3 regions of the Streptomyces sp. NPDC048106 genome follow, and region 3 is predicted to be linked to each of the others. Evidence: riboswitches for the same ligand, from Rfam matches in the RefSeq annotation. Region 3 holds a riboswitch; each other region holds the start of a gene.

Region 1 (10,132 bases), on a different contig from region 3:
GTGCAGCCTGGTGAGGGCCCCCTGCGGGCGCCGCGCCCCGGTCGTCCGCCCGTGCTCGGTCCGCGCCCGTGACCGCCGTCCGGCGGCACCCTCCCCGATCCCGGGCACGCTGAGCACCCTGGCCCGGAAGGGCTCGGCCGCCCGCACCGGGGACTGCTCGGCCGGACCGGCGCCCGCGGCCCGCGGTTCCCCGCCCTCACCGGCCTCCGGGCGCGCGGCGGTGTCCCCGCCGCCCTCCGGCCCGGAGCCGGGCGCCGGCTGCCCGCCCCCGCCGCCCCCGCCGGGACCGTCCGGATCGTCGTCGCCGTCCCCGTCGTCCGTGCCCTTACCGGCGGACCGCTCCAGCGTCTCGTCCAGCTTGTCCTCGTCGAGCCCCGGCGCGTCGAAGGGGTTGCGCCGCCTGCGGTGCGGCAGCGCCAGCAGCGCGGCCTGCCGCACGTCCTCGGCGAGTACTTCGGTCCGCCCCGCCCACGCGGCCAGCGCGGTCGCCGTACGGGCCATCACGATGTCGGCGCGCATGCCGTCCACCTCGAAGGCCGCGCAGGTCGCCGCGATCTGCCGCAGCGCCGCGTCACCCAGCCGTACCCGAGGCAACAACTCCCGTGCCGCCGCGATCCGTTGCCGCAGGGCGGCCTCTTCGCCGGCCCACCGCGCGGCGAACCCGGCGGGATCGTCGTCGTAGGCGAGCCGCCGCCGGACGACCTCCACCCGCTGATCGGGCTCCCGCGAGGCCGCGACCTCCACGGTCAGTCCGAAGCGGTCCAGCAGTTGCGGCCGCAGCTCGCCCTCCTCCGGGTTCATGGTCCCGACGAGCAGGAACCTGGAGGCGTGCCGCACGGAGACGCCCTCGCGCTCCACGTACGAGGCACCCATCGCCGCAGCGTCCAGCAGCAGGTCGACCAGGTGGTCGTGCAGGAGGTTGACCTCGTCCACGTACAGGATCCCGCGGTGCGCGTCGGCCAGCAGCCCCGGCTCGAACGCCTTCACGCCCTCCGCGAGCGCCCGCTCGATGTCCAGCGCGCCGACCAGCCGGTCCTCCGAGGCGCCGACCGGCAACTCGACCATCCGGGCGGGCCGTTCGGTCCCCGGCCCCGCCTCGTGCGGACCGTCCGGACACGCCGCGTCCGGCGCCCCCGGAGCACAGGAGAACCGGCACCCGGGCACCACGGCCACCGCCGGCAGCAGCGCCGAGAGGGCCCGCACGGCCGTGCTCTTCGCGGTGCCCTTCTCGCCGCGCACCAGCACCCCGCCGACCGCCGGGGACACGGCGTTCAGCAGCAGCGCGAGCCGCAGATCGTCCTGGCCGACAACGGCCGTGAAAGGAAAGGGAGTCGTCACTGGTCGTCGCCCTCCAAGTCGCCTTCCAGCTCCAGATAGGTGGCGCGCAGCCGCTCCAGCGTGTCCGCGTCCGGCTCGGCCCACAGGCCCCGGTCCGCCGCTTCGAGGAGCCGTTCGGTGATGCCGCGCAGCGCCCACGGGTTGGACTTCTTCATGAAGGCGCGGTTCTCCGGATCGAAGACGTACTCCGCGCCGAGCCGCTCGTACATCCAGTCGTCCACCACACCCGCCGTGGCGTCGTACCCGAACAGGTAGTCCACGGTCGCGGCCATCTCGAAGGCGCCCTTGTAGCCGTGTCTGCGCATGGCCGCCATCCAGCGCGGGTTGACCACCCGCGCCCGGAACACCCGGTGCGTCTCCTCGCCCAGCGTGCGCGTCCTCACCTGGTCCGGCACGGCCGAATCGCCCACGTACGCCTCGGGGTTGGCGCCGGTCAGATGCCGCACCATGGCCACCATGCCGCCGTGGTACTGGAAGTAGTCGTCGGCGTCGACCAGGTCGTGCTCGCGGGTGTCGACGTTCTTCGCCGCCACCGCGATCCGCCGGAACGCCGTCTCCATGTCCCCGCGCGCCGCCCGGCCGTCCAGACCCCGCCCGTACGCGTAACCGCCCCACACGGCGTACACCTCGGCGAGATCGGCGTCCGAACGCCAGTTGCGCGCGTCGATCAGCGGCAGCAGGCCCGCGCCGTACGCGCCCGGCTTGGAGCCGAAGATCCGGGCCGTGGCGCGCCGCCGGTCACCGTGCTCGGCGACGTCCTCCTCCACGTGCGCCCGCACATGGTTGGCCGACGCCGGTTCCGCCAGCTCGGCCACCGCCCGCACCGCGTCGTCGATCAGCCCGACCACGTGCGGGAACGCGTCCCGGAAGAAGCCGGAGATGCGGACCGTGACGTCGATGCGCGGGCGCCCCAGCTCCGCCGGCGGGATCACCTCGAAGCCCGTCACCCGGCGCGAGGCGTCGTCCCACACCGGACGGCAGCCGAGCAGCGCCAGGATCTCGGCGATGTCGTCGCCCTGGGTACGCATCGCGGACGTGCCCCAGACCGTCAGGCCGACGGACTGGGGGTACTCGCCGGTGTCGGCCAGGTACCGCCGCACCAGCGAGTCGGCGAGCGACTGCCCGACCTCCCAGCTCAGCCGGGACGGGATCGCCTTGGGGTCGACGGAGTAGAAGTTGCGGCCGGTCGGCAGGACGTTCACGAGGCCGCGCGTCGGGGAACCCGACGGACCCGCCGGGACGTAACCGCCGTCCAGCGCCCGCAGGATGTGCCCGATCTCGTCCGTGGTCCGCGCGAGGCGCGGCACGACCTCGTCGCACGCGAACTCCAGCACGGCCACCGCCTCCGGCAGCCGCACGCCCCCGAGCGCCGCCCGCACGACGTCCCCCACGGCCTCGCGCGCCCAGCCCCGGGCCTCCAGGTCCTCCGCGATCCGCCGGCACAGCCGCTCCAGCAGATCGATCGCGTCGGCGGCCGTCCGCGCCGGACCGTCCACCAGGTCCGTCAGCTCCGCCGGCACCTTCGCGGGCGCGCCCGGCTCGGCCAGCAGCTCCTTCTCCACCAGCCCGAACCGGTCCGCCAGACAGGCCCTGAGCCCCGGCAGGGCGTTCGCCCGGCCGCCCCACACCTGGGAGGCGCGCAGCACGGCGAGGACGAGGTTGACGCGGGGCTCGCCGACCGGGCCGCCGCCCAGGACGTGCAGGCCGTCGCGGATCTGTACGTCCTTGATCTCGCACAGGTAGCCGTCGATGTGCATGACGAACTCGTCGAACGCGTCGTCGTCCGGCTGCTCGGCCACGTGCAGGTCGTGGTGCAGCTCGGCGGCCTTGACCAGGGTCCAGATCTGGGCGCGCACGGCCGGGGCCTTCGCCGGGTCGAGGTCGGAGACGAGCGCGTACTCGTCCAGGAGCTGCTCCAGCTTGGCGAGGTCGCCGTAGGTGTCGGCGCGGGCCATCGGCGGCACCAGGTGGTCCACCACCGTGGCGTGCCCGCGCCGCTTGGCCTGGGTGCCCTCGCCGGGGTCGTTGACGATGAACGGGTAGATCAGCGGCAGTTCGCCGAGCACCGCGTCCGGTGCGCAGCCGCGCGACAGGCCGAGGCCCTTGCCCGGCAGCCACTCCATCGTGCCGTGCTTGCCCATGTGCACCACCGCGTCCGCGCCGAAGCCGTGCTCCAGCCAGCGGTAGGCCGCCATGTAGTGGTGGGAGGGCGGCATGTCGGGGTCGTGGTAGATCGCGATCGGGTTCTCGCCGAAGCCGCGCGGCGGCTGGATCAGCACGACCACGTTGCCGAACCGCAGGCACGCCAGCACGATGTCGTCGCCGTCCACGTACAGGCTGCCCGGCGGCTCGCCCCACGTCTGACGCATCGCCTCCCGCAGCCGCGGGTCCAGCTCCTCGAACCAGGCCCGGTAGTCGGCCAGCGGCACCCGCGCGGGCGCGGCGGCGAGCTGCTCTTCCGTCAGCCACTCCACGTCGTGGCCGCCCGCCTCGATCAGCCGGTGGATCAACTCGTCGCCGCCGGAGGGGTATTCGGTGAGCCCGTATCCGGCGTCGCGCAGCGCGTCCAGCACCCGGACCGCCGACGCGGGCGTGTCCAGTCCGACCGCGTTGCCGACGCGGGAGTGCTTGGTCGGGTACGCGGTGAAGACCAGCGCGACGCGCTTTTCCGCGTTCGGCTTGTGCCGCAGCCGTGCGTGCCGCTCGGCGATCCCGGCCACCCGCGCGGCCCGCTCGGGGTCGGCGGCGTACACCGGGACCCCGTCGGGGCCCTGCTCCTTGAAGGAGAACGGCACGGTGACCAGCCGGCCGTCGAACTCCGGGATCGCCACCTGCATCGCCGCGTCCATGGGGGACAGGGCCGCGTCGGACTCCTCCCACGCCGCGCGCGAGGAGGTGAGGCAGAGCCCTTGCAGGACCGGGATGCCGAGGTCGGCCAGCGCCCCGACGTCCCAGGACTCCTCCTCCCCGCCCGCCGACGCCTGCGCGGCGTGCGTGCCGCCCGCCGCGAGCACGGTGGCCACCAGCGCGTCGGCCCGGCCCAGCAGCTCGTACAGGCCCGGGTCCGCGCCGCGCAGCGAACCGCAGTAGACGGGATGGGCGTTGGCGCCCCGTGCCTCGATCGCCGCGCACAGGGTGTCCACGAAGGCGGTGTTGCCGCTGAGTTCATGGGCCCGGTAGAAGAGCACGCCCACCGTCGGGCGGCCGTCCTGGACTTCGTGCGCGCCGTGGACGCCGTACTCCGGCATCCGGCGCGGTTCCTCGAAGCCCTCGCCGGTCAGCAGCACGGTGTCGGACAGGAACCGGGACAGCTCCCGCAGGTTGCCGGGGCCGCCCTCCACCAGGTAGCGCAGCGCCTGGGCCACCACACCGGCGGGCACCGTCGACGCGGCCATCAGCTCCGCGTCCGGCACCGTCTCGCCGCCCAGCAGCACCGCCGGGACGCCGGAGGCCGCCAGCGCGGCCAGTCCCTCCTCCCAGGCGCGCCTGCCGCCGAGCAGCCGTACGACGGCGAGGTCGGCGCCCGCCAGCAGCCGCGGCAGTTCCTCCGCGACGTCGACCCGGGTCGGATTGCCGATCAGGTACCCGGCGCCGGAGGCCCGGGCCGCCAGCAGGTCCGTGTCGGCGGTCGACAACAACAACACTGTGCTCATGCGGGCGCTCCCGGTGGGATGAAGGGCAGTCCTCGCGGCGCGCCGGACTCGATGAGCCGCCACAGCGCGTCGGTGTCCGCGTGCTGTTCGATCAGGTCGCCGAGCCGGTCGAGCTGCTCCTCGCGCAGCGCGGCGAAGGACGTGTCCGGCGCGGGGGTGAAGCGGCGGCCCGCGGCGGCGGCCACCTCGCGCAGGAAGGCGCGGCGGAAGCCGTCCGACTCCAGCGAGCCGTGCCAGTGGGTGCCCCAGGTCGCGCCCACCCGGCAGCCGTCCAGGAAGGCCTCCCCGCCGGTGACGCGGGCCACGCCGTGATGGATCTCGTACCCCTCGACCGGCTCGCCGAGGGCCCGGCCGCGGGGCCGGGCGAGGGTCTTCTCGCGGGCGAACCGCACCCGCACGGGCAGCAGCCCGAGCCCGGGGACGGCGCCGGCGCGTGACTCCACCTCGTCCTCGATGTGCTCGCCGAGGATCTGGAAGCCGCCGCAGATGCCGAGCACGGGCCGGCCGGCGGCGGCCCGCTCGGCCAGGGCGCCGGCGAGACCCCGCTCGCGCAGCCACGACAGCGCCCGGACCGTGCCCCGGGTGCCGGGGACGACGGCCAGGTCGGCGTCGGCCAGTTCCTCCGGGCGGTCCACGAACCGCACCACGACGCCCGGTTCGGCGGCCAGCGCGTCCAGGTCGGTGAAGTTCGACATCAGCGGGATCGCGCACACGGCGACCCGCAGCACGTCCTCGCCGGCCGGGGCGGCGACGGCCGGCTCGCGCACCGACCCGCGCAGGGAGAGGCGGAGTCCGTCCTCCTCGTCGATGCCGAGTCCGTGCCGGAACGGCAGCACGCCGTACGTCCGCCGCCCGGTGAGCCCCCGCAGCATGTCCAGGCCGGGCTCCAGCAGCGAGACGTCGCCGCGGAACTTGTTCACGAGGAACCCGGCGACCAGTTCCTGGTCCTCGGGCGACAGCAGCGCGAGGGTGCCGAAGAAGGAGGCGAAGACGCCCCCGCGGTCGATGTCGCCGACGACCAGCACGGGCAGCCCGGCACCGCGCGCGATCCCCATGTTGACGATGTCGGTCCGGCGCAGGTTGATCTCGGCCGGGCTGCCCGCCCCCTCGCAGATCACCGCGTCGTACCGGCCCCGCAGTTCGGCCAGGCAGTCCAGCACCGTGCCGAGCAGCCGCTGCTGGCGCCCGCCGTGGTAGCCGCGCGCGCTGAGTTCGCCCACCGGCCTGCCCAGCAGCACCACCTGGCTGCTCTGTTCGCCGCCCGGCTTGAGCAGCACGGGGTTCATCAGCGCGGTCGGCTCGATCCGGCATGCCTGGGCCTGCATGGCCTGGGCCCGCCCGATCTCGGCGCCCTCACGGGTGACGAAGGAGTTGAGGGACATGTTCTGCGCCTTGAACGGCGCGACCTTCACGCCCTGGCGCGCCAGCCACCGGCAGATCCCGGCCGTCACGACGCTCTTGCCGGCGTCGGAGGTGGTGCCGGCGACGAGGAGACCACCGTTCACTTCGCGTGTCCTTTCCGCCCGCTGACGCCGCTGACGCCACGGACGCCGCTGACGCCGCTGATCAGGAGCCGCGCGGCGACGGTGGTGCCGAGCGCGAGCAGGCCGACGCGGCGGGAGAGCCGTACCGCGCGGCCGATGTCGGTGACCCGTACGGCCCGTCCGGTGGCGCCGTTGAGCACCGGGCGGTGCTCGACACGGCCGCCGTAGGAGAGGGTGCCGCCGAGGCGCACGCCGAGGGCACCCGCGAAGGACGCCTCCACGGGACCGGCGTTGGGGCTCGGATGCCTGCGGGCGTCCGCGCGCCAGGCCCGCACCGCGCCGCGCGGGTCGGGTCCGGCGACGGCGGCGAGTACGGCGGTCAGCCGGGCCCCCGGCCAGCCGGCCACGTCGTCCAGGCGCGCGGCCGCCCAGCCGAAGCGGCGGTAGCGGGGAGACCGGTGACCCACCATCGCGTCCAGGGTGTTGGCGGCCCGGAAGCCGAGCAGCCCCGGCACCCCGGCGGCCGCGCCCCAGACCAGGGCGCCCACGACCGCGTCGGAGGTGTTCTCGGCGACGGACTCGACCACGGCCCGCGCGATGCCGTCGGCGTCCAGCGCCTGCGGATCCCGGCCGCACAGGTGCGGCAGCCGGGCGCGGGCCGCCTCGACATCCCCGGCCGCCAGGGCGTCCCCGATCGCCCGGGCCTCGCGGGCGAGGGAGGTGCCGCCGACGACGGCCCAGGCGGCCGCGGCGGTCAGGGCGACGGAGGCGGTGGGGGAGGGGCGTACGGCACGGGCGGCCAGCGCTCCGAGCGCGACGGCGCCCCCGGCGCACACGGTGGTGTGCAGGGCGCCCCAGCCTCGGTGGTCGTGCCACAACGCGCCCTCGGCAGCGGCGGCCGCCCGTCCGAACGCGGCGACCGGGTGCCCGCGGCGGGGATCGCCGAGGAGCAGGTCGCCGAGGAGTCCGGCGGCGGCGCCGTACGCATATCTGCGATCGGCGGCCATCGGCTCAGCCGGCCGTGGGCACCGCGACAGTGGTCCGGGTACTGGTCCTTCGGCAGCCGAGCATGGCGATGTGTCCTCACTCAGGGTGTCCGCGCCCTGGTTCGACGTGATCCGGCGGCGAGAGTTCCTGGCTTCCGGGGGGTTCTTCCCCGGTGACAGTGGCGGGACCGCGCCGGATTCGCACCGGCTTCCTCTCCTGCTGCCGTATATGGCCCAGGCAGTCCACCACGCTCCCGGAAGAACCGTCAACTTGCCGTTGACCTGCGGGAGTGTGCAGATTCCCACATCAGGGGGGTGGCCGGACATGCCGAAGGCTCCCCTGCCGCGGGTGGCGGCGGGGAGCCTTCGGGGGTCTCGGGGGACCTGAGGGGGCCTCGCGGGCCCCGGGCTCAGGACTTGGCGAGGATCAGGACGATGCCGTACGCCACCGCCGCGGCGCAGGCCGCGAAGCAGACGTAGGCGCCGGTGACGGCGAGCGTGGCGGAGCCGCCCTCGGCCGCGGCCTTCTCGCGCCGGGCCAGGCCGTTGACGCCGAGGGTGAACAGGACCACCAGGCCCACGGTGAACGCGAGGCTGACGCCGAAGACGGAGCCGATGGCCGCCCAGTCGATCTTCATGGGAACGCTTCCTTGGTGAACGGGGCTCGGTGAGCGGGGCTCGGGATCAGACGGTGGCGGCCGGCGGGACCGCGGAGGCGGCGGGGGCCGTCGGGTCGGTGGCCGGGGCCGGGATGGTGGCCGTCAGGCCGTCGGTGAGCGCGCCCGCCGGGGGCGGGGTCACCGCGGCGATGGCGGTGGTCACCACACCGGACGGCTCCGGGCTCCCCTCGGCGACCACGTTGGTGTGGTCGATGACCTCGCGCCGGGACAGCCTGTAGATCCAGGCGCTCGCGGCGACCAGGAAGACGGCGACCACGGCGGTGCCCCAGTCCCCGAGTTCGGTGACGGCCTCGGCGCCCGCGCCGACCAGCGCGGCGGCCGGCAGGGTGAGCACCCAGGCGACGGCCATCCGGGTCGCGGTGGACCAGCGGACCACACCGCCCTTGCGGCCCAGACCCGAACCCATCACCGCGCCGGAGACGACGTGGGTGGTGGAGAGGGAGAAGCCGAGGTGCGAGGAGGCCAGGATGGCGGTCGCGGCGCTGGTCTGCGCGGCGAAGCCCTGACGGGGCTCCAGGTCGGTCAGGCCGGTGCCCATGGTGCGGATGATGCGCCAGCCGCCGATGTAGGTGCCGAGCGCGATGGCCAGGCCCGCGCAGAGGATCACCCAGGTGGGAGGGTTGGAGCCGGGGGCGATGGCGCCGCCCGCGATCAGCGCGAGGGTGATGACGCCCATCGTCTTCTGCGCGTCGTTGGTGCCGTGCGCGAGGGAGACCAGCGCGGCGGAGGCGACCTGGCCGGCGCGGTAACCCTTGCGGGTGGCCTCGCCCTCGGCCTTGCCGCCGATGCCGTAGGAGCACCGGGTCGCCACCAGTGCCGCGATGCCCGCCACGACCGGCGCGGCGACCGCGGGCAGCAGCACCTTGGTGACCAGCACCCCGCCGTGCACCGCGTCGAACCCGGCGGAGGCGATGGCGGCGCCGATCAGACCACCCATCAGGGCGTGCGAGGAACTGGAGGGCAGGCCCACCAGCCAGGTCAGCAGGTTCCAGAGGATCGCGCCGACCAGGGCGGCGAAGATGACCTCGGGACGGATGCCGCTTTCGTCGACGAGACCCTTGGAGATCGTGTTGGCGACCTCCACGGAGAGGAAGGCCCCCACCAGGTTGAGGGTGGCGGACATGGCTACCGCGAGCTTCGGCTTCATGGCGCCTGTGGAGATGGTGGTGGCCATCGCGTTCGCGGTGTCGTGGAAACCGTTCGTGAAATCAAACGCGAGTGCGGTGACCACCACAATCGCGAGGATCAGCGAGAAGCTTTCCATTTACCCAGGCAATCGTTCGAGGTCGGTGTCCGGATGAACGTAGGCAACCTGGGTGAACGGAAGATGAACTGAGGCGGGCACGAGGGTGTCCGCATCGGGGGTGCGGGACTCCGCTTGTCCCTCCCGGAGCGGACGTGCCCAGAGCCCCCTTGGGCTACCAGCCCGCCGCGAACGCCCGCAGCCTGCCGAAGGTGCCGCGGAAGAGATTCTGGTCACCCGGCAGCCGGCCGGAGGTGGCGTACTGCCAGAAGGTCCAGTGCCGCCAGCCGCCCGGCAGCGAGCCCGGCTCCGAGGCGTCGTGGCGGGCGACCCACAGCGGGTGGCGGGAGGCGAAGGCGTGGCTGTCGCCGGTGCACAGCCTCCACCACTGGTCCGTGGTGTAGATCACAGGGCGGCGGCCGGTCTCGCGCAAAACCTCGTCGCTGAAGGACCAGATCCAGGCCGTCATGCGCCTCTCGCTCAGGCCGTAGCACTTGTCCCTCGCGCGGTACGGGTCGTATTCGATGTCCAGCGCGGGCGGCAGCGTCCAGCCGTCGGCCCGCCAGTCCCCGCCGTGCTCCACGAAGTACCTGGCCTGCCTGGCGCCGGAGGACTCGTCCGGCAGCGCGAAGTGGTAGGCGCCGCGGATCAGGCCGGCGTCGCGGGCGCCGTCGTACTGCTGGTGGAAATAGGGGTTGTGGTAGTGCGTGGACTCGGTCGCCTTGACGTAGACGAAGCGCGCCCCGCC
Region 2 (10,132 bases), on a different contig from region 3:
CGGCAGGCGGCGGAGAGCGACGACATCGACATGGTCGTGGCGCTCGGCGGCGACGGCACCGTCAACGAGGTGGTCAACGGACTGCTGCACGCCGGCCCCGACCTGGGCCGGCTGCCCGGCCTCGCCGTCGTGCCCGGCGGCTCCACCAACGTCTTCGCCCGCGCCCTGGGCCTGCCCAACGACCCCGTCGAGGCCACCGGCGCCCTGCTGGACGCCCTGCGCGAGGGCCGGGAGCGCGTGGTGGGCCTCGGCCTCACCTCCGGCACCCCCGGCACCGAGGACGAGGGCGTCCCGGCGCGCTGGTTCACCTTCAACGCGGGGCTCGGTTTCGACGCGGGCGTCGTCGGCCGGGTCGAGCAGCAGCGCGAGCGCGGAAAGAAATCGACGCACGCGCTCTACGTACGGCAGGTGCTCCGGCAGTTCCTCGGCGACGCCAATCGCCGGCACGGCCTGATCACTTTGGAGCGGCCCGGCGAGGACCCGATCGAGGATCTTGTCGTCGCCATAGTCTCGAACACGTCCCCTTGGACGTATCTCGGCAATCGCCCCATGTACACATCACCTAAGGCCTCGTTCGACACGGGCATCGACGTGCTCGGTCTCAGCCGCCTGTCGACGGCCGCGGTTGCCCGGTATGGCACCCAGTTGCTCACTTCGTCCCCCGAGCGCGGACCCCATGGCAGGCATGCGTTTCCGCTCCATGACCTGGACCGCTTCACCTTGCATTCGAAGGCTCCTCTGCCTCTGCAGATGGACGGTGACCACCTGGGGCTGCGTAGAAGCGTGACGTTCACAGGCGTACGCCGCGCACTGCGTGTGATTGTGTGAGTGGAAGAGGCGAAAGTCCTTTCACTCGAACGTTTAGGCCAGGATCCACCCCATGGAAGTACGGCTGTGACCCAGTCGACACCGAGGAATCAAAAAAAACTTTCCGGAAGGGGTTGTATCCGCCGCTGAGGTTTGCGAGTCTCTACGTGGCGATCGGGACGGCCCCCAACACCGGCCTCCACTGATCACCGGAACCCCTCTTCATACCAAGGACCACGCCGGGGAAGACCCGACGATCGGCCCTTCACTTGTCGAGGGATTCGTGAAAGCGTTCACATTCACAAGCAACTTGCATGTAATACCAAGGAGAGGTAGCAGCCATGGACTGGCGTCACAACGCCGTTTGCCGCGAGGAAGACCCCGAGCTCTTCTTCCCCATCGGCAACACCGGTCCCGCGCTGCTGCAGATCGAGGAAGCCAAGGCCGTCTGCCGTCGCTGCCCGGTGATCGAGCAGTGTCTGCAGTGGGCGCTTGAGTCCGGCCAGGACTCCGGCGTCTGGGGTGGCCTCAGCGAGGACGAGCGTCGCGCGATGAAGCGCCGTGCCGCCCGCAACCGGGCCCGTCAGGCCTCCGCCTGACGCACCCACCCCAGGTGACAGCCTGAGCTTGGCGGCGCGTGCATCGTGTACGCATCTCCCGCCCCCGAGCAGCAGCGCGCAGTAACCCCCGATGCCGCCCGCGAACAGCAGCGCAGCAACGAGCACGAGCCTCGGACCGAAGACGGTCCGGGGCTTTTTGCTGCCCCGGCGCCAGTGGTCCATACCAACGGCCCCTCCCCGGGGCCGCCGGCCGCCTCCTGAACCCGTCGGCTACTTCTGCGCCCGCACCGGGAGGTCCAGGATCACCCTGGTGCCCCGCTCCGGCGCCGGGACCATGTCGAACGTGCCGCCCAACTCGCCCTCCACCAGGGTCCGCACGATCTGGAGCCCCAGGTTGCCCGAACGGTGCGGGTCGAATCCCTCGGGGAGGCCGACCCCGTCGTCCTGGACGGTGACGAGGAGACGGGCCTCCTTCGTCGTACCGCCGCGCACCGCCGAGACCTCCACCGTGCCGGTCTCACCCTCGCGGAAGCCGTGCTCCAGGGCGTTCTGGAGCACCTCGGTGAGGACCATGGACAGCGGCGTGGCCACCTCGGCGTCGAGTATCCCGAACCGCCCGCTGCGCCGGCCGGTCACCTTGCCCGGCGAGATCTCGGCGACCATCGCCAGCACCCGGTCGGCGATGTCGTCGAACTCCACCCGCTCGTCCAGGTTCTGGGACAGCGTCTCGTGCACGATGGCGATGGAGCCGACCCGGCGCACCGCCTCCTCCAGGGCCGCGCGCCCGCGCTCGGAGCCGATGCGCCGGGCCTGGAGCCGCAACAGGGCGGCCACCGTCTGGAGGTTGTTCTTCACCCGGTGGTGGATCTCCCGGATGGTGGCGTCCTTGGTGATCAACTCACGCTCGCGGCGGCGCAGTTCGGTGACGTCCCGGCACAGCACCAGCGCCCCGATCCGGGTGCCCTTGGGCTTGAGCGGGATGGACCGGAACTGGATCACCCCGTCGCCGGACTCGATCTCGAACTCGCGCGGCGCCCAGCCGCTGGCCACCTTGGCCAGCGCCTCGTCCACCGGGCCGTGGGTGGGGGCGAGTTCCGCGGTGGTCTGCCCGAGGTGGTGCCCGACCAGGTCGGCCGCCAGGCCGAGGCGGTGGTAGGCGGACAGCGCGTTCGGGGAGGCGTACTGGACGATGCCGTCGGCGTCCAGCCTGATCAGTCCGTCGCCGACACGCGGCGAGGCGTCCATGTCGACCAGCTGGCCGGGGAAGGGGAAGGACCCGGCCGCGATCATCTGGGCGAGGTCGGAGGCGCTCTGGAGGTAGGTCAGCTCCAGGCGGCTCGGGGTGCGGACGGTGAGCAGGTTGGTGTTGCGGGCGATCACCCCGAGGATCCGGCCGTCGCGCCGTACGGGGATGGACTCGACCCGTACGGGGACCTCCTCACGCCACTCCGGGTCGCCCTCGCGCACGATCCGGCCCTCGTCCAGCGCCACGTCCAGCATGGGCCGCCGGCCGCGCGGCACGAGATGGCCGACCATGTCGTCCTGGTAGGAGGTGGGGCCGGTGTTGGGGCGCATCTGGGCCACCGAGACGTACCGGGTGCCGTCCCGGGTGGGGACCCACAGGACCAGGTCGGCGAAGGAGAGGTCGGAGAGCAGCTGCCACTCCGAGACCAGCAGGTGGAGCCACTCGAGATCGGAGTCGTCGAGGGCGGTGTGCTGGCGGACCAGCTCGTTCATGGAGGGCACGTTTGCGAGCGTACCCGCGGCACTCGGGATGGCCGAAAAAACACCCGCGGGCCGCGGCGCCTGGAAGGGACCCTCAACCCTCCCGGCACCGCAGCCCGGAGCATCATCGGCCGTGGGGTGTGCGGTCCCGGTCGGCCGAAGGCCGAGGAGCCGGGGCAGTCAGGGCAGAGAGCGCCGGTTCCTCGTCCGTCTTCCTGTGCGGGGAAGACGGGGCTTGTTCGCTTCGTACTGTTCGCTGCGCGCCGTCCGCTTCGGACGGTTCGCTTCACACCGCTTGTTCGAACAGTCTCTTCGATTGTGGACTAGACCATGAGGCATGTCCATGCCCTACCGGCATGCGGACCCCATGGCACTCGATGCCACGCAGCCTAGCCCGCCGGGGTCGACCATGGGGACAGAAGGCGGCGGCAATTTCCGTCACGCCTCGCGCCGGGAGATCGGCGCGAGGAACCCGCTCTGTTAGATTGGTCTAAACCACATAGACGCACGAGCCCTCTCCAGAACGGCAGGCCCAGCGTGGAAGTTGTCATCGTTCCGGACGCCGCGGCGGGTGGCGAGCTGATCGCCGAGGCCATGGCACAGCTGCTGCGACGCAAGCCCGACGCCCTGCTCGGCGTCGCCACCGGCTCCACCCCGCTCCCCGTCTACCAGGCGCTCGCGGCCAAGGTGCGCTCCGGCGCCGTGGACACCGCGCGGGCCCGCATAGCCCAGCTTGACGAGTACGTGGGGCTGCCCGCCGAGCACCCCGAGTCCTACCGCTCGGTGCTGCGCCGCGAGGTGCTGGAGCCCCTCGGCATCGGCATGTCCGCCTTCCTCGGCCCCGACGGCACGGCCGAGGACGTCCAGGCGGCGTGCGAGGCGTACGACCAGGCGCTCGCCGCGGCCGGCGGGGTGGACCTCCAGCTGCTCGGGATCGGCACCGACGGGCACATCGGGTTCAACGAGCCCTGCTCCTCGCTCGCCTCCCGCACCCGGATCAAGACCCTGACCGAGCAGACCCGCGTCGACAACGCGCGCTTCTTCGACGGCGAGATCGACCAGGTCCCGCACCACGTCATCACCCAGGGCATCGGCACCATCCTGGAGGCCCGGCATCTGGTGCTCCTCGCGACCGGCGAGGGCAAGGCGGACGCGGTCGCGGCGACCGTGGAGGGCCCGGTGGCGGCCGTGTGCCCGGCCTCGGCGCTCCAGCTGCACCCGCACGCCACCGTCGTCGTGGACGAGGCCGCCGCCACCAAGCTGAAGCTGGCCGGCTACTTCCGGCACACCTACGCGAACAAGCCGCACTGGCAAGGCATCTAGGGCCGGCCCTGTTGGACTAGACCAGCTCGGGACCCGGCTGTATACAGAGGAGATCATGAGCGTGCGGGTGGAGTCCTGACGCAGCAAGCCGTGCCACGATGTGAGCCGTGGCCGATGGGGATGTCGGTCGCTTTCGGCATCCGGAGCCGGGAAGGCAGAGCATGAGCACCGACGTCAGCAGCGCGGAGAACGAGGCCGGCGCGACCGTCCGTACCGCGCGCGTGCCGAAGTACTACCGCCTGAAGAAGCACCTGCTCGACATGACGGAGACGCAGGTGCCGGGCACCCCGGTGCCGCCGGAGCGCACGCTGGCCGCGGAGTTCGACACCTCCCGCACCACCGTCCGCCAGGCGCTCCAGGAACTGGTCGTGGAGGGCCGCCTGGAGCGCATCCAGGGCAAGGGCACCTTCGTCGCCAAGCCCAAGGTCTCCCAGGCGCTCCAGCTCACCTCCTACACCGAGGACATGCGCGCCCAGGGCCTGGAGCCGACCTCGCAGCTCCTGGACGTCGGCTACATCACCGCCGACGACCGGCTCGCCGAGCTGCTCGACATCTCGGCCGGCGGGCGCGTGCTGCGCATCGAGCGGCTGCGCATGGCCAACGGCGAGCCCATGGCCATAGAGACCACGCACCTGTCCGCCAAGCGCTTCCCCGCGCTGCGCCGCTCGCTGGTGAAGTACACGTCCCTCTACACCGCGCTGGCCGAGGTGTACGACGTCCACCTCGCCGAGGCCGAGGAGACCATCGAGACCTCGCTGGCCACCCCGCGCGAGGCCGGCCTGCTCGGTACGGACGTCGGGCTGCCGATGCTGATGCTGTCCCGGCACTCCCTGGACCGCTCGGGCCAGCCGGTGGAGTGGGTGCGCTCGGTGTACCGGGGCGACCGGTACAAGTTCGTCGCCCGGCTCAAGCGGCCGGTGGACTAGGCGCGTATACGTTCCGGACGTGCCCGTTCCTTCGCCGAATCGATATACACAGCTTGAGACAGGGTCTTCCACTGGCTGGATTCCGTCACCTAGATTGCCTGCGCATTACCAGAGGTGATCGACGAGGGAACGGAGCCACAGCATGTCAGAATCGCCCGAAGTGAGACCACCGGTGGTGACACCGGTACGTGTGGTCATCGGCATTTGTCTCATCGCGCCCTTCGTGGCACTGCTGTGGATGAGCTCTTACTCGAAGACGGATCCCGCGTTCATCGGGATCCCGTTCTTCTACTGGTACCAGATGCTCTGGGTGATCATTTCCACCGCGCTCACCATGATCGCTTACAAGCTGTGGCAGCACGACCAGCGCTCCCGCCACGGCGCGCAGGGGGGTGCCGCGAAGTGAAGACCGGGGTCAACGGCGTCGCACTCGGCGTCTTCATCTTCTTCTTCCTGGCCGTCACGGTCCTGGGCTTCCTCGCCGCGCGCTGGCGCAGGGCCGAGAACGAGCACTCGCTGGACGAGTGGGGCCTGGGCGGACGGTCGTTCGGTACCTGGATCACCTGGTTCCTGCTCGGCGGTGACCTGTACACGGCGTACACCTTCGTGGCCGTGCCGGCGGCGATCTACGCGGCGGGCGCGTCCGGCTTCTTCGCGGTGCCGTACACGATCCTGGTGTACCCGCTGATCTTCACCTTCCTGCCGCGCCTGTGGTCGGTCTCGCACCGCCACGGGTACGTCACCACCTCGGACTTCGTGCGTGGCCGGTTCGGCTCGAAGGGGCTGTCGCTCGCGGTCGCGCTGACCGGCATCCTCGCGACGATGCCGTACATCGCGCTCCAGCTCGTCGGCATCCAGGCGGTGCTCGACGTGCTGGGCGTCGGCGGCGGCGAGAACACCAACGCGTTCGTGAAGGACCTGCCGCTGCTGATCGCCTTCGCGGTGCTGGCGGCGTACACGTACTCCTCGGGTCTGCGGGCGCCGGCGCTGATCGCGTTCGTCAAGGACGCGCTGATCTACATCGTGATCATCGTGGCGATCATCTACATCCCGATCAAGCTGGGCGGGTTCGACGACATCTTCGCCAAGGCGGGCCACGCGTTCAGCCAGGTGAATCCGGCCACCGGCAAGCCGCGCGGGGCGCTCGCGCCGCCGCCGGCGGGACAGTGGACGTACGCCACGCTGGCCCTCGGCTCCGCGCTCGCGCTGTTCATGTACCCGCACTCGATCACCGCGACGCTCTCCTCCAAGAGCCGTAACGTGATCCGGCGCAACACCACGATCCTGCCGCTGTACTCCCTGATGCTCGGCCTGCTGGCGCTGCTGGGCTTCATGGCGATCGCGGCCGGCGTGAAGGTCACCAACGGTCAGCTGGCGATCCCGCAGCTCTTCGAGAACATGTTCCCGGACTGGTTCACGGGTGTGGCGTTCGCGGCGATCGGCATCGGCGCGCTGGTGCCGGCGGCGATCATGTCGATCGCGGCGGCGAACCTGTTCACGCGCAACATCTACAAGGACTTCATCAAGCCGGACGCCACGCCGAAGCAGGAGGCCCAGGTCTCCAAGATCGTGTCGCTGCTGGTGAAGGTCGGCGCGCTGATCTTCGTGCTCGGCATGGACAAGACGGTCGCCATCAACTTCCAGCTGCTGGGCGGTATCTGGATCCTCCAGACCTTCCCGGCCCTGGTCGGCGGCCTGTTCACCCGCTGGTTCCACCGCTGGGCGCTGCTCGCCGGCTGGGCGGTCGGCATGGTCTACGGCACCCTCGCCGCGTACGGCGTCGCCTCCCCGACCCAGAAGCACTTCGGCGGCTCGTCCGACGACATCCCGGGCATCGGCCAGATCGGCTACATCGGTCTGACGGCCTTCGTCCTCAACGTCCTGGTCACGGTCGTCCTGACCTTCATCCTGAAGGCCGTCAAGGCGCCCGAGGGCATCGACGAGACCCGTCCCGAGGACTACACGGCGGACGCGGGCGACCCGGACGTCCAGGTGGAGCTGCCCCCGGCCACCGCGGGAAGCGCCCACTAGAACCGCCCGCCAGAGCCCCTCAGGGGGCCCGGGCAACCGCGAACGACCCGCAGCGGGCCGTCGGCGTCACACGCCGGCGGCCCGTTTCGCATGTCCCCCATGGACACATGGCGACACAACATCTGGGGGTGGCATGACGGCCCGGCACTAGATGTATGCTCATGCTCGCTGTCGTCGCAGGGGAATCCGGTGCGAATCCGGAACTGTCCCGCAACGGTGTACTTGTGCGTGTCTGCGCACAGGAGTCAGTCCGAGGACCTGCCGGCAGCGCACCCGGCCGGCCGGTTCGGGTGCTCTGAGACGTCCGGGCCTCGTGGAGTGGGCCGGTGGACGCGACGCCGTGTGCGCTCGTGGCTGCTGCCCCTGCCCTCCGCCAGGCCCCGTGCCGAGCGAGGGAGAGCCCACGTGACCATCGCGCCAGCAGACCCGGTTTCAGCCACAGGCCAGGAGAACGAAGGTCCCGGTGCCGCGCTGCTGCGGACCCTGACCGAGCTGACCGGGGACCTCCCCGACGCCGACCCCGGCCGCGTCGCCGCCGCCGCCCTGCGCGGCCGCTCGGCGGACGCCGACGAGGCGGAACTGCGCGAGCTCGCGACCGAGGCCGCGGCCGGCCTGATCTCCGAGGATCCCGCCTACTCGCGGCTCGCCGCCCGGCTGCTGACCGTCTCCGTCCGCGCCGAGGCGGCCTCGCAGGGCGTGACGTCGTTCACCGGTTCGGTGGCCGTCGGGCACCGGGAGGGCCTCATCGCCGACCGGACCGCCGCGTTCGTGGCGCTGCACGCCGCCCGGCTGGACGCCCTGGTCGACCCCGCCGCCGACGACCGCTTCGGCTACTTCGGCCTGCGCACCCTGCACAGCCGCTACCTGCTGCGCCACCCCCTCACCCGCAAGGTCATCGAGACCCCCCAGCACTTCCTGCTCCGCGTCGCGGCCGGCCTCGCCGAGGACGACTCCGCCCGCTCCGTGGACGAGGTCGCCGCGCTCTACGGGCTCATGAGTCGGCTCGACTACCTGCCCTCCTCGCCCACGCTGTTCAACTCCGGCACCCGGCACCCCCAGATGTCGTCCTGCTATCTCCTCGACTCCCCGCTGGACGAGCTGGACTCCATCTACGACCGCTACCACCAGGTCGCCCGGCTCTCCAAGCACGCGGGCGGCATCGGGCTGTCGTACTCCCGCATCCGTGCCCGCGGTTCGCTGATCCGCGGTACCAACGGGCACTCCAACGGCATCGTGCCGTTCCTGAAGACCCTGGACGCCTCGGTGGCCGCCGTGAACCAGGGCGGCCGGCGCAAGGGCGCCGCCGCGGTGTACCTGGAGACCTGGCACTCCGACATCGAGGAGTTCCTGGAGCTGCGGGACAACACCGGTGAGGACGCCCGCCGTACGCACAACCTGAACCTCGCGCACTGGGTACCGGACGAGTTCATGCGCCGCGTGAACGCCGACGGGCAGTGGTCGCTGTTCTCCCCGGCGGACGTGCCCGAGCTGGTGGACCTGTACGGCGAGGAGTTCGACGCCGCCTACCGCCGGGCCGAGGAGGCGGGCCTGGCGAAGAAGACCATGCCGGCCCGTGAGCTGTACGGCCGCATGATGCGCACCCTCGCGCAGACCGGCCAGGGCTGGATGACCTTCAAGGACGCCGCCAACCGCACCGCCAACCAGACCGCCGAGCCGGGCCAGGTCATCCACTCCTCCAACCTCTGCACGGAGATCCTGGAGGTCACCGACGACGGCGAGACGGCGGTCTGCAACCTGGGCTCCGTCAACCTCGGTGCGTTCGTGGCCGAGCGGGGCGCCGAGGGCATCGACGCCGACGGCATCGACTGGGCGCGCCTGGACGAGACCGTCCGCACCGCCGTCACCTTCCTCGACCGCGTGGTGGACATCAACTTCTACCCGACCGAGCAGGCGGGCCGCTCCAACGCCAGGTGGCGCCCGGTGGGCCTCGGCGTCATGGGCCTCCAGGACGTCTTCTTCAAGCTGCGCCTGCCCTTCGACTCCCCCGAGGCGAAGGCCCTGTCCACCCGGATCGCCGAGCGGATCATGCTCGCCGCGTACGAGGCCTCCGCCGACCTGGCCGAGCGGGGCGGCCCGCTGCCGGCCTGGGAGCGGACCCGCACCGCGCGGGGTGTGCTGCACCCCGACCACTACGGCGTCCAGGAGACCTGGCCCGAGCGCTGGGCGGCGCTGCGGGCGCGGATCGCGGCGGTCGGCCTGCGCAACTCGCTGCTGCTGGCCATCGCCCCGACGGCCACCATCGCCTCCATCGCGGGCGTCTACGAGTGCATCGAGCCGCAGGTGTCCAACCTGTTCAAGCGCGAGACGCTGTCCGGTGAGTTCCTCCAGGTCAACTCGTACCTGGTGCGGGACCTGAAGGACCTGGGCGTCTGGGACGCGCGCACCCGGGAGGCGCTGCGCGAGTCCAACGGCTCGGTGCAGGGCTTCGCGTGGATCCCCGAGGAGGTGCGGGCGCTGTACCGCACGGCGTGGGAGATCCCGCAGCGCGGTCTGATCGACATGGCGGCGGCGCGCACCCCGTTCATCGACCAGGCGCAGTCCCTGAACCTGTTCATGGAGACGCCGACGATCGGCAAGCTCTCCTCGATGTACGCCTACGCCTGGAAGTCCGGGCTGAAGACGACGTACTACCTGCGCTCGCGCCCGGCGACCCGCATCGCCCGCGCCGCCCGGGCGCAGCAGACCATCCCCGTCCAGCAGGTCGCCGACCCCGACGCCGTCGCCTGCTCCCTGGAAAAC
Region 3 (10,132 bases):
GGCCCCCCCCCCCCCCCCCCCCGCGCCCGGCGAGGAGGAGCCCGAGTTCCTGGCGATGGACCGCAAGAACGCCGTCCTGGGGGACGCGCGGGGCGTGTCCCTCGGCATCAACGGCAGCATGATCGACGTGCCGTGGCCGTTCGTCGCCCGGATCGCCTACCAGCAGAGCGTCCGCACCCGCGGCTTCGCGCTCACCGTGGCCGTCGACACCTACGCCGGCCAGAGGTACTTCTGCGCGGTGCGCACGCGTGACGGCGAGCAGATCGAATCATGGATCGCCGACCTCGAAAACCTGCTCGAACGCCATCACCCCGGCAGGTGACGGGCCCCACCCGCCGGGCACCGCGTCGTCCAGCCCCTCAAGTCGCCCAAGTTCCCTAGAGGTTGGCGGCGTCGAGAACGGCCTGGGCGAAGACGGCGGGTGCCTCCTGCGGGAGGTTGTGGCCGATACCCTCGACGACCCGGTGCTCGTAGGGCCCGGTGAAGCGGTCGCGGGTGGGGTCGCCGGACGCGGTGAAGGGGTCCAGTCCGGGGCTCAGGGTGATGGTGGGGACGTGGATCACGGGCCGGGTGGCGAGTTCCTTCTCGTAGCGGTCGTAACGGTGTTCACCCTCCGCGAGGCCGAGGCGCCAGCGGTAGTTGTGGATGACGACGGCGGCGTAGTCGGGGTTCTGGAAGGCCTGCGCGGTGCGCCGGAAGGTGGCGTCGTCGAACTGCCAGGTGGGCGAGACGAGTTTCCACACCAGTTGGCACAACTCGTCGCGCAATTCCGGGGTTTCCAGGGCGACACGGCCGCGTTCGGTGGCGAAGTAGTACTGGTACCACCAGTTGTGCTCGGCGGCGGGCGCGATGGGCGACTTCTGGGCCTCGACGTCGGTGATGAGGTAACCGCTGGTGGACACGAGCGCGGTGACGCGTTCCGGCCACAGCGCGGCGATGATGTCGGCGGTACGCGAGCCCCAGTCGAAGCCGGCCAGGACGGCCTCGGGGATGCCGAGCGCGTCCATGAGGGCGACGATGTCCAGGGCGACCGCGGACTGCTGGGCGTTGCGGACCGTCCGGGAGGACAGGAACCGTGTGCTGCCGTGGCCGCGGAGGTAGGGGACGATCACTCGGTAACCCCGCTCGGCGAGGAGCGGGGCGACATCGACGTAGCTGTGGATGTCGTACGGCCATCCGTGCAGGCAGATCACGACCGGGCCGTGCGCCGGTCCCGCCTCGGCGTACCCGATGTCGAGCACGCCGGCCTCGATCTGCTTGAGCACGGGAAACGCGGTGTGTGTCGCGGGTGCGGCGGGGGCCGCGTCCGCCGCGCGGGGAGCGGCCGCGGCGGCGTCCGCCGCGTGCGAGCCGGTCAGGGAGAGGGCGGCCGCGCCGGTCCCCAGGCCGACGGCCTTCCCGAAGGTACGCCTGTCGATCATATGAAACCCTCCGTCGTGCGCTTCGCGCGGTGAGGTCAGCTCGTCCGCGACGCTACCGGCCGGTCCCCGCTCTCCGAAGGCGGCGCGAAGGGATGATCGGTACGGGCCCGCCCCGCCCGGCCGGCCCGCGTGCGAGGACGACCGGGCATTGGGTACGTTCGGGCCAACTGCCCTCGGGCGAGGAGGAGTTCATGCTGCTGCGCGATGTCTCGCCGGACGATGTCGAGGCCTACGTCCGGATGCGCTGCGATCCCGTCATGATGGCGGGCCTCGGCGGGCCGCTGCCCCGCGCGGGGATGGCGGACAAGGTCCGCCGGGACGCGGCGGAGGCCGCGGCGGACGGCGCGTGGCTGAAGATGATCGTGCCCGATCCGGCCACGCCCGAGGTGGTGGCGGGGACGGTGACCCTGTGGGCCCACGACACCCCAGCCGCACCGCTGTCCGAGATCGGCTGGATGGTCCTCCCCGAGTTCCAGGGCCGTGGACTGGCCAAGCGCGCCGTCCGCGCGCTGCTGGAGCGGGCCCGCGACGAGGACCGCTGGGGCGTCGTCCACGCCTTCCCGGCGGTCGCCAACGCTCCGTCGAACAGCATCTGCCGCTCCGTCGGCTTCCGGTTCCTCGGAGAGACCGACACGGACTTCGCGGGCCGGATCCTCAGGACCAACCACTGGGCGCTGGACCCGGCCAGGGACCTGGCCTGACGGAGCGGACGGGACGGGCCCGGCCCCGCGGGTGTTATGTTCCCCGGGCCGCCTCCCCCGCCCGTGTTCCGTGCCCACCACCCCGCAGGAGTGACCGCGTGACCAGTCGAGTCCTGCTCGTCTCCCCCGCCATCGGCGCCTCGCTCCGGCAGATCCGCTTCGACGACGGTGGTCCGCTCGACGCCGGGGGCGTGGCGCGGGCCCGGGCCGCGGCCGGGGCGTTGCCCGCCGTGGCCCGGGTGCTCGTCTCCCCCAGTGCGCGCTGCCGGGAGACCGCGGCGGCACTGGCTCTCGAAGGGGTGGTGTCCGTGCCGGAGTTGGCGGGTCTGGACGTGGGGCGCTGGCGGGGCCGCACCCTGGACGAGGTGGGGGCCGCCGAACCGGAGGCGGTGGGCCGGTGGCTCGCCGATCCCGGCTGCGCCCCGCACGGCGGCGAGTCGGTGCGGGAGCTGTGCGCGCGGGTCGCGGGCCGGCTCGCCGACGCACGGCTCCTGACCGGTCGTACCCTCGCCGTGGTCGAGCCGGAGGTGGTCCGGGCGGCGGTCGTCGCGGCGCTGGGCATGCCGGACACGTCCTTCTGGCGGGTGGACGTGCCGCCCCTGACCGTGACCGAACTCAGCGGCAGGGCCGGGCGGTGGAACCTGCGGCTGGGACGCCCGATCGCCGCGCCGGACGGCGTCAGCGCGCGGCCGGCACCGCTCGCCCCTTCGCGGCCCTCGTCGGCGTCGGATTGAGCAGCCGCTCCGCCAACTCCCCGAAGAGCAGTCCGAATCCGCCCCACAACACGGCCTGGACGGCCAGCGCCGAGAGCCGGAACCGCCACAGCAGGACGGCCGGGAAGCCCTTCGGCACCTCGTCGACGGCCGGCAGGAACTGGTAGGCCAGCGCGACCACCACGGCGAACGCGACCACCGCGGCCACCGACGCCCACCAGGGGCCCAGCACGGGCGCGAGGCGTCTGCCGAGGAGTGTCGCGGCGATCGCCAGCAACACGCTGAGCAGCATCATCAGGAAGTACAGGGCCGTCCGTTCGCCGATGGTGTCGGCGTCGCCGACCGACGGCGGGTTGGCCGGGTACTTCAGGAACGGTACGACGTACACGGCGAGCAGCGCGCACCCCGACAGCAGCAGCGCCGTGGCGCGCGGGCCGAGGCGGCCCATCCGTCCGAGGGCGAAGCAGCAGGCGAGGGCGGCGATGCCGCCGAAGGCGACCCCGTAGACCAGGACGCCGGTGGCGAGACCGGCGGTGGACTGCAGGGAGCGGGAGACGACCACCATCTCGTGCTCGTGGGAGTGGGCCTCCTCGAAGCCGATCGCCTTGTCGACGTTCGGCTCGCCGAGGAGGTACGCCACGACCAGGGCGAGCACACCGGCGGCGAGGCCGGCGAGCATGCCCCGTACGAGAAGGTTCCGTACGGTTGCGGAGTTCATCAGCGCGCGGTGTCCCCCGGCGTCAGTGGCAGGGGAAGCCGAGCAGGTGGCGGGCGTCGTGCAGCCACTCGTGGACGTCCGTGCCGTTGAACACGGAGGTGGCGCCCTGCTCGGCGCCGACGAAGTACAGCAGGACCAGCATCAGGATGCCGAAGAAGACCGCCCAGGGAGCTATCGCCTTCAGCGGCAGCTTGGCGGGGAGGGCGGGGGCGGTGGCTGTCGGCCGGGCGACGGTCTGCGCCATGGCAGGACCTCCTTTGGGAGTTCGCGTCCCATGTCGGTGGTGCGTGGTACGACGGCTACGGGTCTGACTCACGGGCCCTTGGGCCCGCATACAGTGGCGCGACCGTGCCGGGTTCTCACCGGCTTCCGTCCTGCCGTCGTCGATATCGGACAGACCGTACCGCGTCAGCCGCCCTCGGCCAAGACCGCGCCCGCGGACGTGATCTTCCTCTCCGACCCGAGGGGCGGCCGGTCCCCGCTCCGCCCGCTGCGGGTCACCCGGCTCCGCCCAGGCCGAGTTCGCGGTCGCCCAGCGGCGCGAAGAAGCGCTCCACGTCCGCCTCGGTCACCTCGGCCAGGGTCGCCGGTGACCAGCGGGGACGGCGGTCCTTGTCGATGATCTGGGCGCGGACGCCCTCCACCAGGTCGTGGCTGCTCAACGCGGCGCACGAGACGCGGTACTCCTGGTCCAACGCCCGTTCCAGGGACCCGAGTCGTCGGACCCTGCGCATGGCGGCCAGTGTGACCTTGAGGGCCGTGGGCGACCGGGAGAACAGCGTCTCCGCCGTCTCCTTCGCCTCCGGGCTGCCGTGCGCGAGCAGCCGCTGGACGATCTCCTCGACGGTGCCGGCCGCGCAGCAGGCGTCGATCCACTCCCGCTGCGCCGCCAACTCCCCCGGCGGCACGGTCTGTTCGTGCCGCGCGAGCGCGTCGGACACGGGCATGACGGCGAGGTCGTCCAGCAGCGCGGGCAGCTCCCCGGAGGGCACGTAGTGGTCGGCGAGCCCGCACAACACGGCGTCGCCTCCGCCGATCTGATGCCCCGTCAGAGCAAGGTAGGTGCCCAGCTCCCCGGGTGCCCGGGCGAGCAGATGGGTGCCGCCGACGTCCGGGACGAATCCGATGCCGGTCTCGGGCATCGCGATCCGCGACCGCTCGGTGACGATCCGGACGCTGCCGTGCGCGGAGACGCCGACCCCGCCGCCCATCACGATGCCGTCCATGAGGGCGACGTACGGCTTGGGGTAGCGGGCGATACGGGCGTTGAGGTGGTACTCGTCGCGCCAGAACGCGGCGGACGCGGTGCCGTCGCCGTCCCGGGCGTCGTCGTGGACGGCACGGATGTCGCCGCCCGCGCACAGTCCGCGCTCGCCGGCGCCGGTGAGGACGACGGTCTCCACGCGGGGGTCGTCCTGCCAGGCGGTGAGCGCCGCGTCGATGCGGCGGACCATCTCGTGGTCGAGGGCGTTGAGCGCCCTGGGCCGGTTCAGGGTGATGCGGGCGGCCCGGCCGGTGGTGTGGCACAGCACGGGTGCCCCGGTGCCGCTCACCGGGACGTCTCCGTCAGGGCGCGGGCCGCGATGTCGTACATGATCTGGTGGTTCCTTCCGGGTGCCGGTGGACGCGAGGGGCACGGACGGTCTTCCCCGTGCCGCCCGCGTCATCCGTTCTGCCAGGGGCATCATGCCTCCCGCCCCGGGCGGGCCCGGCGTCACCCCTTCGTGCTCGGCGACCACCCCGGCGGCCCGAAGACGTAGCCGGCCCGGTCCCGCCAGCGCCCGGCCGCGCGGACGTCACGCCAGGCGGCCGCGTACTCGTGGAAGGCCACCCGCAGCGGGTTGTAGGTGTCGATGTTCTTCGTCAGGCCGTACACCGGGCGCACCCCCTCCGGTTCGAACGTGCCGAAGAGCCGGTCCCAGATGATGAGGATGCCGCCGTAGTTGCGGTCCAGGTACACGTTGTTGGAGCCGTGGTGGACGCGGTGGTGGGAGGGCGTGTTGAAGAACCACTCCACCGGGCGCCACAGTTTGTCCACGCGTTCGGTGTGCAGGAAGAACTGGTAGACGAGGCTGACGGTCTGCTCGATCAGGATCATCCACGGCGGTACGCCGATCAGCGCCAGCGGCAGCCAGAAGGGCAGGCCGGTCATCGGCGTCCAGGTCTGGCGCAGGGCGGTGGAGAGGTTGTAGCGCAGACTCGAGTGGTGGACCACATGGCTCGCCCACAGCACCCGGACCCGGTGATGGGCCCGGTGGTAGGCGTAGTACGCCAGGTCCTCGCCGAAGAACAGCAGCAGCCAGGTCCAGCCGGAGGACGCCGACAGGTGCCAGGGGACGAGGGTGTACGCGGCGGCGTACACCACGATCGTCGCGACCTTCCACGGCACCGCGATGACCTGGCTGCCCGCGCCCATGGACATGCTGGTGGCGGTGTCGCGCAGCTCGTACCCGCGCTCGTCGTCGTCCGGCAGGAAGCGGTACGACAGCGCCTCGACGACCACCAGCAGCACGAACGCCGGGATCGCGTAGACCACGGTGGGGATCACCGGCCCGCCCCCTTACGGGTGCGCGGCGCCGCGGGCACGCTGCGGGACAGCAGCTCGCGGGCCAGCCGCTCGGCCTCGTCCGCCTCGCGGGCCGCGATGTGCGCGGCCAGCCGGCGGTGGGCCTCGACGTCGAGGATCTCGCCCGCGCCCAGGTCGGCGGGCACGTCGGCGACCGGGATCAGGCCGTCCACCAGGCTGTTGAAGGCCAGCAGATAGGCGATGTTCCCGGAGCCCTCCACGATCAGCCGCCACCAGGCGACGTAGGACTCGTCCAGCTCGGTCAGATCGGGCCCGGCGTGCGCGTGCGCCTCGACGGCCGCGGTGATCTCGGCGGCGGCCCGCGCGGAGCAGCGCAGCGCGCACAGCCGGGCCGCGTCGGCGCCGACGCAGGCCCGCATCTCCAGGGCGTCGCGTGCGATGTCCTGCACGGTCGGCCCTGCGTCGGCCGCGGCGATGCCCACGGCGAGGTCGAGCCCCGCGGTGCGCCGCCAGTCCAGCACCTGGGTGCGGCCGCCGTGACTGACGTCGACCAGTCGTGCCTGCTGGAGGCGTTTGACGGCCTCCCGTACGGCATGCCGGTTCACCCCGAACTCGGCAGCCAGTTCCCGTTCGGCGGTGAGCGCGGCGCCGGGTGGCAGCTCCCCGCCGAGAATCCTGTCGCGCAACAGGGCGAAGAGCTGGTCGGAGACCGCCTCGCGCCGTATGTGTCCCTCAGCCATGGCGATCAGGGTGGCCGCACCCGGTTCAGTGGTCAACTGGTTGGACCAGTATTCCCGCGCGGGTCCGCTGACATGTCGGCTTTCGTCCGGATCCGTCAAGCGGCGCTGCCCGGCCGGGCGTTGACGCGCCGCCTGCCGGGCCCCGCCCGGGTGGCCGTGCGGGCCTGCGGTTCTCGTCCCATGCTGGAGACGAGGGGCGGGTACGGCGGAGGAGGAAGTGGTTGCGATGCGGACCGTTGTCGACCTCACGCGCTGCCAGGGCTACGCACAGTGCGTGTTCCTCGCGCCGGACGTGTTCCGGCTGCACGGCGAGGAGGGGCTGCTGTACGCCCCGGCCGTCCCGGACGACCAGGTCGAACGCGTGCGCCAGGCCGCGGCGGCCTGCCCGGTCCAGGCCATTCTCCTCGGCGAGGAGGTGAGCGGCGGTGCCCGATGACCTCATGGACGGCCGCATCGTCATCGTGGGCGCCTCGCTCGCCGGGCTGCGGGCCGCGGAGGCGCTGCGCGACGAGGGTTTCACCGGATCCCTGACGGTGGTCGGGGACGAGCCCCATCCCCCGTACGACCGCCCGCCGCTGTCCAAGCAGGTGCTGCTGGGCATCGCGCCGGCCGAGTCCACCGGGCTGCCGATGCGCCGGGACCCCAAGGCTGACTGGCTGCTCGGTGTAAGGGCCACGGGTCTGGACCCGCTGGGGAAACGGGTGCTGCTCGAAAACGGGGAGTCACTGCCGTACGACCGGGTGCTGATCGCCACCGGGACGCGCGCCCGGCCCTGGCCGAACCCGCAGGAGGCCGCGCTGGACGGTGTGTTCACCGTGCGCACCCGCGAGGATGCCGCGGGGCTCGCGCGGCGGCTGGACGCGGGGCCGCGGCGGGTCCTGGTGATCGGCGGCGGGTTCACCGGCTCCGAGATCGCCTCGGCCTGCCGGGAACGCGGCCTGGAGGTCACGGTCACCGAACGCGGCCCCGCGCCCCTGGTCGGCGCGCTCGGCGGCACCCTGTCCAAGCTCGCGGCCGTGATGCAGCGCAACCACGGCGTGGACCTGCGGACCGGCGTGACGGTGACCAGGCTGCTCGGCGACGGGAGCTTCACCGGCGTGGAGCTGTCCGACGGCAGCCGGGTGGACGCGGACGTGTGCGTGGTGGCGCTGGGGGCGGTGCGCAACGTGGAGTGGCTGGCGGAGTCCGGTCTCGCGGCGGGCCCGCGCGGGCTGGCCTGTGACGCCGGGTGCCGCGCCTTCACCATGTACGGCATCGTCACCGACGACGTGTTCGTGGCCGGCGACGTCTCCCGCTTCCCGCACCCGCTCTTCGGCTACCAGCTGCTGTCCCTGGAGCACTGGGGCAACGCGGTCACGCAGGCCGAGGTCGCGGCCCACAACATGGTCAGCCCGGGGCCGCTGCGCCGCCCCCACCTGGCCCTGCCGACGTTCTGGTCGACGCAGTTCGGGCTCAACATCAAATCGGTCGGGGTGCCCACCTACTCCGACCACGTGGTCATCGCCCAGGGCTCGCTGGAGGCGCGCAGGCTCGCCATGGTCTACGGCTACCGGGGCCGGGTCACGGCCGCGGTCACCGTCGACATGGCCAAGTCGCTCGACTACTACCAGCACCTGATCGAGACGGCCGCGCCGTTCCCGCCGCCGCCGGGCGCCGCCGACCGGGCCCTCGCGGCGGAGATCCCGATCCCGTCCGACGTACCGGACCCGTCGGTGCTGTCCCACGGCCCGACGGTCGCGCTGACCGGCTATCTCCCGGACCGCCGGCTGACGGTGGTATAGCCCACGCCCACTTCGAGGAGCCGACATGGACTCGGGCACCGACCCCGGCACCCTGCTGGCGAGGATCACCGACTACGCCAGCCGCCCCGACCCCTACCCCCTGTACGCGGAACTGCGCGCGGCCGGTCCGGTCGTCCCGCAGTCGGACGGCAGCCTGCTGATCGGCGGCTATCACGAGGTCGCCGCGCTGCTGCACGACCCGCGGATGAGCGCCGATCCCCGCACCCGTGGCGTGGTGACCGCCAAGCCGCCGTTCCTGCGCCTCGACGACCCGGAGCACCACCGGCTGCGCACCCTGGCCATGCGGCCCTTCGGCCCGCCGCACTCCCCGCGCCGGGTGGACGGCATGCGCGCCGAGATCGACGGCATCACCAAGGAGCTGCTGGCGCCGTTCGAGGCGGGCGGGCAGGTCGACGTCGTGGACGACTTCGCCTATCCGCTGCCGGTCACGGTGATCTGCCGGCTGCTCGGTGTGCCGCGCGAGGACGAACCGCTCTTCCGCGCCTGGTCGGACGCGCTGGTCGCGTCCGCCGACGTACGGCCGGACGCGGGCTCGGCGCCGCGCGAGGAGGCCGACCGGGCCCGCCGGGAGATGGGCGGGTACCTGGTTGGCCTGGCCGAACAGCGCCGCGAGACGCCGGGCGACGACCTGCTGTCCGCGTTCGTCGGCGAACCCGACCCCGAGCTGCGGCTCAGCCGGGAGGAACTCGCGGAGACGGCGGTGCTGTTGCTGATCGCCGGGCACGAGACCACGGTCAACCTCATCACCAACGGGGTCCTGACCCTGCTGCGCCACCCCGCGGAGCTGGACCGGCTGCGCCGCGAACCCGGCCTGCTGCCGCGGGCGGTGGAGGAACTGCTGCGCTTCGAACCCCCGGTGCACATGCGCGAGCGCATCCCCCTCGCCGACTTCGACGTCGCCGGCGCCACGCTCCCCCGCGGCTCGTCCGTCATCCTGGCCCTGGCCTCCGGCAACCGCGACCCCCGTCGCTTCCCCGACCCGGACCGCTTCGACCCGGCCCGGCCCGACAACCAGCACCTCGGCTTCGGCTCCGGCATCCACCTCTGCTACGGCGGCCCGCTCGCCCGGCTGGAGGCCCAGTCCGCCCTCGCCGCCCTGCTGCCCCACCTGGGCACGGCGGAGCTGGCCGAGGACCCGCCGCCGTACCGGCAGAACGCGATGCTGCGGGGGCCGCGCCATCTGCGGCTGACGCTCTGACGAGCGGGCGCGTCCCGGCGGTGCCGTGCGGCTGACATGATCGCCCCATGGCAGAGATCATCTTGATGTCCGATCCGCGGGTCGCCGCCGTGCCCGTGCGCGAGTGCGGTGAGCGGCTCGTGGACGTGCGCCATGGCGGGCGCCTGCGGGTCGACGGGCGGAAGGCGGACGGGGACGGGGCGTTCGCCCGGCTGCGCGAGGGCGTGCTGGAACGGCTGCTCAAGGCGCAGGAGTCGCTGCCGGGGAAACTGCGGCTGCTCTACGTCGAGGGATACCGGCCGCCGGCCCTTCAGCGGCGCTACTTCGACCGGT

What was found. A riboswitch is a leader RNA that binds a small molecule or an ion and turns the genes downstream of it on or off. The one in region 3 is predicted to bind cobalamin.
Region 1: linked by a shared signal. The riboswitch ahead of AB0927_RS38335 (cobalamin biosynthesis protein) and the one ahead of AB0927_RS19865 (CbtB-domain containing protein) in region 3 are both predicted to bind cobalamin.
Region 2: linked by a shared signal. The riboswitch ahead of AB0927_RS20530 (ribonucleoside-diphosphate reductase subunit alpha) and the one ahead of AB0927_RS19865 (CbtB-domain containing protein) in region 3 are both predicted to bind cobalamin.

The regions. Positions count from the first base shown of each region.
Region 1 is NZ_JBEZND010000063.1:7,783-17,914, reverse strand. It holds gene AB0927_RS38350 (putative cobaltochelatase) at 1-1,338, opposite strand, end outside; gene cobN (cobaltochelatase subunit CobN) at 1,335-4,991, opposite strand; gene AB0927_RS38340 (cobyric acid synthase) at 4,988-6,496, opposite strand; gene AB0927_RS38335 (cobalamin biosynthesis protein) at 6,493-7,482, opposite strand; cobalamin riboswitch at 7,581-7,724, opposite strand; gene AB0927_RS38330 (hypothetical protein) at 7,872-8,099, opposite strand; gene AB0927_RS38325 (inorganic phosphate transporter) at 8,146-9,405, opposite strand; gene AB0927_RS38320 (lysozyme) at 9,560-10,132, opposite strand, start outside.
Region 2 is NZ_JBEZND010000019.1:66,923-77,054, reverse strand. It holds gene AB0927_RS20565 (diacylglycerol kinase family protein) at 1-828, shown strand, start outside; gene AB0927_RS20560 (WhiB family transcriptional regulator) at 1,149-1,406, shown strand; gene AB0927_RS20555 (PAS domain-containing sensor histidine kinase) at 1,638-3,104, opposite strand; gene nagB (glucosamine-6-phosphate deaminase) at 3,630-4,415, shown strand; gene AB0927_RS20545 (GntR family transcriptional regulator) at 4,577-5,341, shown strand; gene AB0927_RS20540 (DUF3311 domain-containing protein) at 5,484-5,747, shown strand; gene mctP (monocarboxylate uptake permease MctP) at 5,744-7,372, shown strand; cobalamin riboswitch at 7,493-7,653, shown strand; gene AB0927_RS20530 (ribonucleoside-diphosphate reductase subunit alpha) at 7,778-10,132, shown strand, end outside.
Region 3 is NZ_JBEZND010000018.1:69,735-79,866, reverse strand. It holds gene AB0927_RS19890 (hypothetical protein) at 56-322, shown strand; gene AB0927_RS19885 (alpha/beta hydrolase) at 378-1,421, opposite strand; gene AB0927_RS19880 (GNAT family N-acetyltransferase) at 1,613-2,122, shown strand; gene AB0927_RS19875 (histidine phosphatase family protein) at 2,221-2,856, shown strand; gene AB0927_RS19870 (CbtA family protein) at 2,801-3,553, opposite strand; gene AB0927_RS19865 (CbtB-domain containing protein) at 3,576-3,797, opposite strand; cobalamin riboswitch at 3,836-3,967, opposite strand; gene AB0927_RS19860 (enoyl-CoA hydratase/isomerase family protein) at 4,051-5,106, opposite strand; gene AB0927_RS19855 (sterol desaturase family protein) at 5,268-6,101, opposite strand; gene AB0927_RS19850 (GntR family transcriptional regulator) at 6,098-6,820, opposite strand; gene AB0927_RS19845 (ferredoxin) at 7,047-7,256, shown strand; gene AB0927_RS19840 (FAD-dependent oxidoreductase) at 7,246-8,601, shown strand; gene AB0927_RS19835 (cytochrome P450) at 8,627-9,820, shown strand; gene AB0927_RS19830 (M15 family metallopeptidase) at 9,868-10,132, shown strand, end outside.